Regions from separate parts of the Enterobacter kobei genome, predicted to be linked through region 2. Evidence: predicted binding sites of a transcription regulator. Region 2 holds the regulator's gene; the other holds the start of a gene.
The links. The regulator sigma-54, encoded in region 2, starts transcription at its own class of promoters, with help from an activator protein. The targets are predictions, from matches to a motif close to GTTGGCACANNTTTCGCTNT.
Positions count from the first base shown of each region.

Region 1 (3,415 bases), 1.6 Mb from region 2:
ACATCCAGACCTTCGCGCTCCTGCTCTTCCGGTACGCGCAGACCCACAGTCATGTCCGCCAGCTTGTAGCCAATAAAAGCGACAACGGCAGACCACACCACGGTGATAGCAATACTTTCCAGCTGCACCAGTACCTGATGAACCATAGTGACACCTTCTGCATAGCCCACGCCACCCAGCGATTTCGCGGCGAAGATACCGGTCATGATACAGCCGACGATGCCGCACACACCGTGCACCCCAAATACATCGCAAGGGTCATCAACGCGCAGCACGCGTTTCAGTGCCGTTACGCCCCACAGACCTGCAAGACCTGCAACCAAACCTACCAGCAGCGCACCACCGACACCCACATAACCACAGGCAGGCGTGATACCGACCAGGCCCGCGATTGCGCCAGAACAGGCACCCAGCAGGGAAGGTTTACCGCGCACCGCCCACTCACCGAAGACCCAGGAGAGGATCGCACCGGCTGTGGCCACGACGGTGTTCACGAAGGCCAGCGCGGCGATTTCGTTTGCTGCGCTTGCAGACCCGGCGTTGAAGCCAAACCAGCCAAAGTAGAGGATCGCGGTACCGGTAAAGACCATCGGCAGGTTGTGCGGTTTGAACGCTTCTTTACCGAAGCCCACGCGTTTACCGATCAGGTATGCGCCAACCAGACCCGCTACCGCGGCGTTGATATGTACGACGGTACCGCCCGCGAAGTCCAGCGCGCCGTGCGTTGCCAGCAGACCGCCGCCCCAGACCATGTGCGCAATCGGCACATAGGAGAGCGTCAGCCAGACCACCACAAAGATCAGAACGGCAGAGAAACGTATACGCTCGGCCAGTGCGCCTACAATCAGCCCGACGGTGATGCAGGCGAACGAGCCCTGGAACGCAACGTGAATATACTGGTAGAAACTGCCCATCAGCGCGGTCAGCTCAATATTTTTCAGCATCACCCAGTCAAAGTTACCGAAGAAGGCGTTGCCGGTGCCAAAGGCCAGAGAGTAACCGTAAACTACCCACAGCACGCAGACCAGTGCGAAGGTCACGGCTACCTGGGTCAGCATGGAGAGAACGTTTTTGCCACGGATCAGACCGCCGTAGAACAGGGCAATCCCCGGAATTGACATGAACAGCACCAGCGCGGTGCTGATCATCATAAAGGCGTTATCGGCTTTATCTGCCACCGCAGGGGCAGCCAGCGCGAGGCCCGGCAGCAGTGCCAGCGAACCCAGACCCGTTTTAAGTGTTGCTATCTTCATTTTCTCGATCCCTATCACTGTGTGCCAGGAGTTACTTACAGTGCCGCTTCGTCAGATTCGCCGGTACGAATGCGAATGACGCGCTGCAGTTCGGCAACGAAAATTTTGCCGTCGCCAATTTTGCCTGTGTAGGCCGCTTTGCTAATGACATCAATGACTTCATCAAGCTGATCGTCAGCAATCGCGACATCAATTTTTACTTTTGGCAGAAAGTTAACGCTGTATTCCGCCCCGCGGTAAAGCTCGGCATGACCCTTCTGACGACCAAAGCCTTTCACTTCGGTGACAGTCAGTCCCTGAATACCCATGGAAGACAACGCTTCACGCACGTCTTCGAGTTTGAATGGTTTGATTACAACCGTAACCAGCTTCATAGATCCCCTCCAGTCAGAATTCGGTAATGGCCGCAGCTTACGCAGAAGGTATTGCAAGGGGTGTGCCAGAAATGAAAACCAGAAGGAACTGCGGTGCAAAGAGCGCTACACGGCCTTGATAAACGAACCGGTGAAAAAAAACGCACCATGCCGGTGCAGGGTGCGTTTCCGTTTTGCACCAACAGGAATGACTGTTAGCGCGTCGCCGCATTTTGGTGCATCAGGCGCTCAGCGATTCTTCCTCACGCACGCTTGCCGCCAGCTCTTCGCCTGCCAGCTGAAGCTGATACATCTGCCAGTAACGTCCCTTGGCTTCCAGCAGTTCACGGTGCGTACCCCGTTCAACGGCCTGGCCGCGATGTAGCACCAGAATGGTATCGGCATCAACGATGGTGGAAAGACGGTGGGCAATCACCACCAGCGTCGTATGGTCACGCACGGCCGACAGCGCCTGCTGGATGGCCTGCTCGGTACCGGAGTCAATACTGGCTGTCGCTTCATCCAGAATCAGAACCTGCGGCGTTTCAATCAGCACCCGCGCCAGGGCGAGGAGCTGTTTTTGCCCGACGGAGAGATTGTTCCCCTGCTCGCCCAGCTTAGTATTGATCCCCTCACTAAACCCGCGCGCCAGATCCGCCAGCTGCACTTTTTCCAGTACCTCCCAGACCTGCTCCTGCGTGTAGTCCCGCCCCAGGGTCACGTTCGCATAGAAGGTATCGGCCAGGACGACCGGATCCTGCTGCACCATCGCGACGCCTTTACGCAACACGTTGTGGCTAAGAGACGCGAGCGGACGTCCGTCGATCCGGATTTCACCGTGCGTAACCGGGTAGTAACCCATTAACAGGCTGGCGAGGGTGCTCTTACCGCTTCCCGTATGGCCCACCAGCGCCACGAAACCACGCGACGGAACATCAAGTGAGATATCCTGCAACACCAGCCGGTCTTCGCGATAGGCAAACGAGACATTATCAAAATCAATGGCACCGCTTTGCAAAGGCCGCTCATCGTTGCCGTAGGCCTGTCGCGGCCGGTCCATCAGCTCGAACACACGCTCACCGGCGACCACAGCCTGTTGCAGCATAGACTGCTGGGTGGTGAGCTCGATCAGCGGTTCGTTAAGGCGCCCCAGATAGCTAATAAAGGCGTACAGCACCCCCACTTCAATCGTACCGTTAGCGCTCAGCCCAAACAGCATCAGGAGACCGCAAAGCACCAGCGCAGAGAAAAGGCTCAGCAGCGGACGCAGCAGAAAACCGTCAAGCCGCAGCGTCTGCATGCGTGCCATATAGTGCGAGCGGCTGGCTTCGCCCATCCGTTCACCAAAGCGCGCCTGCTGGCGGAACTGCTGGATAACGCTCATGCCGTTGATGACTTCGTTGAAGCCATCGTTGATGTCGGCCAGATAGGCTCGTACACGACGCACGATTGGCGTGCTGTAGCGCTGGTAGATGACCATGACGATCAGCACCGCCGGGAAGATCGTGATCGCCACCAGCGCCATGCGCCAGTCGAGACTGAACATTGCCACCAGCATCGCACCAATCAGCGCCGCGCTGCGGAGCACCGTCGCCACCACGGTGACGTACAGATCGCGGATCACCTCGGTATCGTTGGTTACCCGGGAGATAACCTGCCCGACCGGCTGAATATCAAACTCGCTGAGCGGCTGGCGAAGCGCGGCGTCCATTACATCCGTACGCAACTGCTGAACGACACCGACGGCTGCGCGGTTAAACAGCAGCGACTGCGCATAGTGCAGCCCTGCTGCCGTCAGCTGTAACCCAA
Region 1 is NZ_CP017181.1:1,064,369-1,067,783, reverse strand. It holds gene amtB (ammonium transporter AmtB) at 1-1,253, opposite strand, end outside; gene glnK (P-II family nitrogen regulator) at 1,289-1,627, opposite strand; gene BFV64_RS05025 (SmdB family multidrug efflux ABC transporter permease/ATP-binding protein) at 1,848-3,415, opposite strand, start outside.
Region 1: glnK (P-II family nitrogen regulator) is a predicted target of sigma-54. The motif match lies at 1,678-1,697, and genes of this name have one in related genera.

Region 2 (3,415 bases):
CGGCCACCTTCTACCAGATGCAGGACAACGGCAAGCCGGTGAAAGGCCGCGCCTCGCATATGCACTATGAGCTGGCGAAAGACCTGGTTATCCTGACCGGAAACGCGTATCTGGAACAGCTGGACAGCAACATTACCGGCGACAAGATCACCTATCTGGTGAAAGAGCAAAAAATGCAGGCCTCCAGCGAGAAAGGCAAACGCGTAACCACCGTGCTGGTTCCGTCTCAGCTGCAGGATAAAGGCAAGGGTCAGGCCCCGGCACAGAAGAAGAGTAACTAATTCGTTATGGCAACATTAACTGCAAAAAATCTCGCGAAGGCCTATAAGGGCCGCCGTGTCGTAGAAGATGTCAGTCTGACCGTCAACTCCGGCGAAATTGTGGGCCTGCTTGGCCCTAACGGTGCGGGTAAAACCACCACCTTCTACATGGTGGTTGGCATTGTCCCGCGTGATGCCGGCAACATCATCATCGATGATGAAGACATCAGCCTGCTGCCACTGCACGCGCGCGCGCGTCGTGGCATCGGCTATCTGCCGCAGGAAGCCTCTATTTTCCGCCGCCTGAGCGTCTTTGATAACCTGATGGCGGTTCTGCAAATTCGTGACGACCTGACCAGCGAACAGCGTCAGGATCGCGCCAACGAGCTGATGGAAGAGTTTCACATCGAGCACCTGCGCGACAGCCTGGGTCAGGCATTGTCCGGCGGTGAACGCCGTCGTGTTGAGATTGCGCGCGCGCTGGCTGCAAACCCTAAATTTATCCTTCTGGATGAACCGTTTGCCGGTGTTGACCCAATCTCCGTCATCGACATTAAACGTATCATTGAGCATCTGCGTGACAGCGGGCTTGGCGTGCTGATCACCGACCACAACGTGCGTGAAACGCTTGCCGTCTGTGAGCGCGCGTACATTGTGAGCCAGGGCAATCTGATCGCCCACGGTACGCCGCAGCAGATCCTCGAAAACGATCATGTTAAGCGCGTCTATCTTGGGGAAGACTTCAGACTCTGATAGGGTAGAGGTAACGTAACGCCGAACCGGAGAAAAATGCTCTGAACATGAAGCAAGGTTTGCAATTAAGGCTCAGCCAACAACTGGCGATGACGCCGCAGTTACAGCAGGCAATTCGTCTGTTGCAACTGTCCACCTTAGAACTCCAGCAGGAGCTCCAGCAAGCGCTGGACAGCAATCCCCTGCTGGAGCAAGCCGATCTTCATGATGAGGTAGATACACAGCAGTCCCAGGATACAGAATCGCTCGATACCGCAGATGCACTCGAACAAAAAGAGATGCCGGACGAGCTTCCTCTGGATGCCAGCTGGGATGAAATTTATACCGCCGGCACCCCTTCCGGTACGCGTGCAGACTACCAGGACGATGAGCTGCCGGTTTATCAGGGCGAAACCACCCAGTCGCTGCAGGATTACCTGATGTGGCAGGTGGAGCTGACCCCGTTCTCCGATACCGATCGTGCCATTGCCACCTCCATTGTCGACGCCGTTGATGACACCGGCTATCTGACCGTCACGCTGGACGACATTCTGGAGAGCATGGGCGATGAAGAGATTGAGCTGGAAGAGATTGAAGCCGTTCTGAAACGTATTCAGCGTTTCGATCCCGTAGGCGTGGCAGCGAAAGATCTGCGCGACTGCCTGCTGATCCAGCTTTCTCAGTTCAGCAAAGAGACGCCATGGCTCGACGAAGCACGCTTAATCATCAGCGATCATCTGGATCTTCTCGCTAACCACGACTTTCGTAGCCTGATGCGCGTTACGCGCCTCAAAGAAGAGGTGCTGAAAGAGGCGGTGAATCTGATTCAGTCGCTCGATCCGCGGCCTGGTCAGTCGATCCAGACCAGTGAACCCGAGTACGTGATCCCGGACGTGCTGGTCAGAAAACATAACGACCGCTGGGTCGTTGAACTGAACTCTGACAGCATCCCTCGCCTGCAAATCAACCAGCAGTACGCCTCCATGTGCACCAGCGCGCGCAACGACGCCGATAATCAATATATTCGTAGCAACCTTCAGGAAGCGCGATGGTTGATCAAGAGTCTGGAGAGCCGAAATGATACCCTGCTTCGCGTGAGCCGCTGTATCGTCGAACAGCAGCAGGCATTCTTTGAGCAGGGCGAAGAATATATGAAACCGATGGTACTGGCGGATATCGCTCAGGCCGTCGAGATGCATGAATCAACCATTTCCCGCGTCACCACGCAGAAGTATCTGCACAGTCCGCGCGGTATTTTTGAGCTTAAGTATTTCTTCTCCAGCCACGTGAGTACCGAGGGCGGCGGCGAAGCGTCGTCAACGGCGATTCGCGCACTGGTGAAGAAGTTGATCGCCGCGGAGAACCCCGCGAAGCCACTGAGTGACAGTAAGTTAACCACCATGCTGTCCGATCAGGGTATTATGGTGGCACGTCGTACTGTTGCGAAGTATCGAGAGTCTTTATCCATTCCGCCGTCAAACCAGCGTAAACAACTGGTCTGACACAACCGATAAGGAAGACACTATGCAGCTCAATATCACAGGACACAATGTCGAGATTACTGAGGCCTTACGTGATTTTGTGAACGCTAAGTTCGCGAAACTCGAGCAGTATTTCGAAAGGATCAACCAGGTCTACGTTGTGTTGAAAGTGGAGAAAGTGACTCATATCTCGGATGCGACCCTGCATGTAAACGGGGGTGAACTCCATGCCAGTGCGGAAGGGCAAGACATGTACGCTGCTATCGACGGCTTGATTGATAAGCTTGCGCGACAGCTCAATAAACATAAAGATAAACTGAAACAACACTAATTGTCCGGGCAGTTAACGGGTGCAGGACGGCCTGTTGTGAAAAACAACAGGCCATTTGTACAGTTAGCGCTTAGGTGAAATTATGATGAACAACGATTCCGCTCTTCAACTGAGCAATGTCCTTAACCAGGAATGTACCCGCAGTGCCGTTCACTGCCAGAGCAAAAAACGTGCGCTGGAGATCATCAGTGAACTGGCTGCAAAACAGCTGGGCCTGCCGCCGCAGGTGGTGTTCGAAGCGATCCTGACCCGTGAAAAGATGGGCAGTACCGGTATCGGCAACGGCATCGCGATCCCGCACGGCAAACTGGAAGAGGACACCCTGCGTGCCGTCGGTGTGTTTGTGCAACTGGAAACGCCAATTGCCTTTGATGCCATTGATAATCAGCCCGTCGATCTCCTCTTCGCGCTGCTGGTTCCTGCCGACCAGACCAAAACCCATCTACACACGCTTTCGCTGGTCGCTAAACGTCTGGCCGATAAAACCATCTGCCGTCGACTGCGCTCAGCCCAAAGTGATGAAGAGCTTTATCAGATTATCACTGAAGCAGAAGGCAATCAGGATGACGCGTAACCAGGAGATGGCCTTCACATCTGTTGTCCTGAGGAGA
Region 2 is NZ_CP017181.1:4,311,785-4,315,199, forward strand. It holds gene lptA (lipopolysaccharide ABC transporter substrate-binding protein LptA) at 1-281, shown strand, start outside; gene lptB (LPS export ABC transporter ATP-binding protein) at 288-1,013, shown strand; gene rpoN (RNA polymerase factor sigma-54) at 1,061-2,494, shown strand; gene hpf (ribosome hibernation promoting factor) at 2,517-2,804, shown strand; gene ptsN (PTS IIA-like nitrogen regulatory protein PtsN) at 2,887-3,378, shown strand.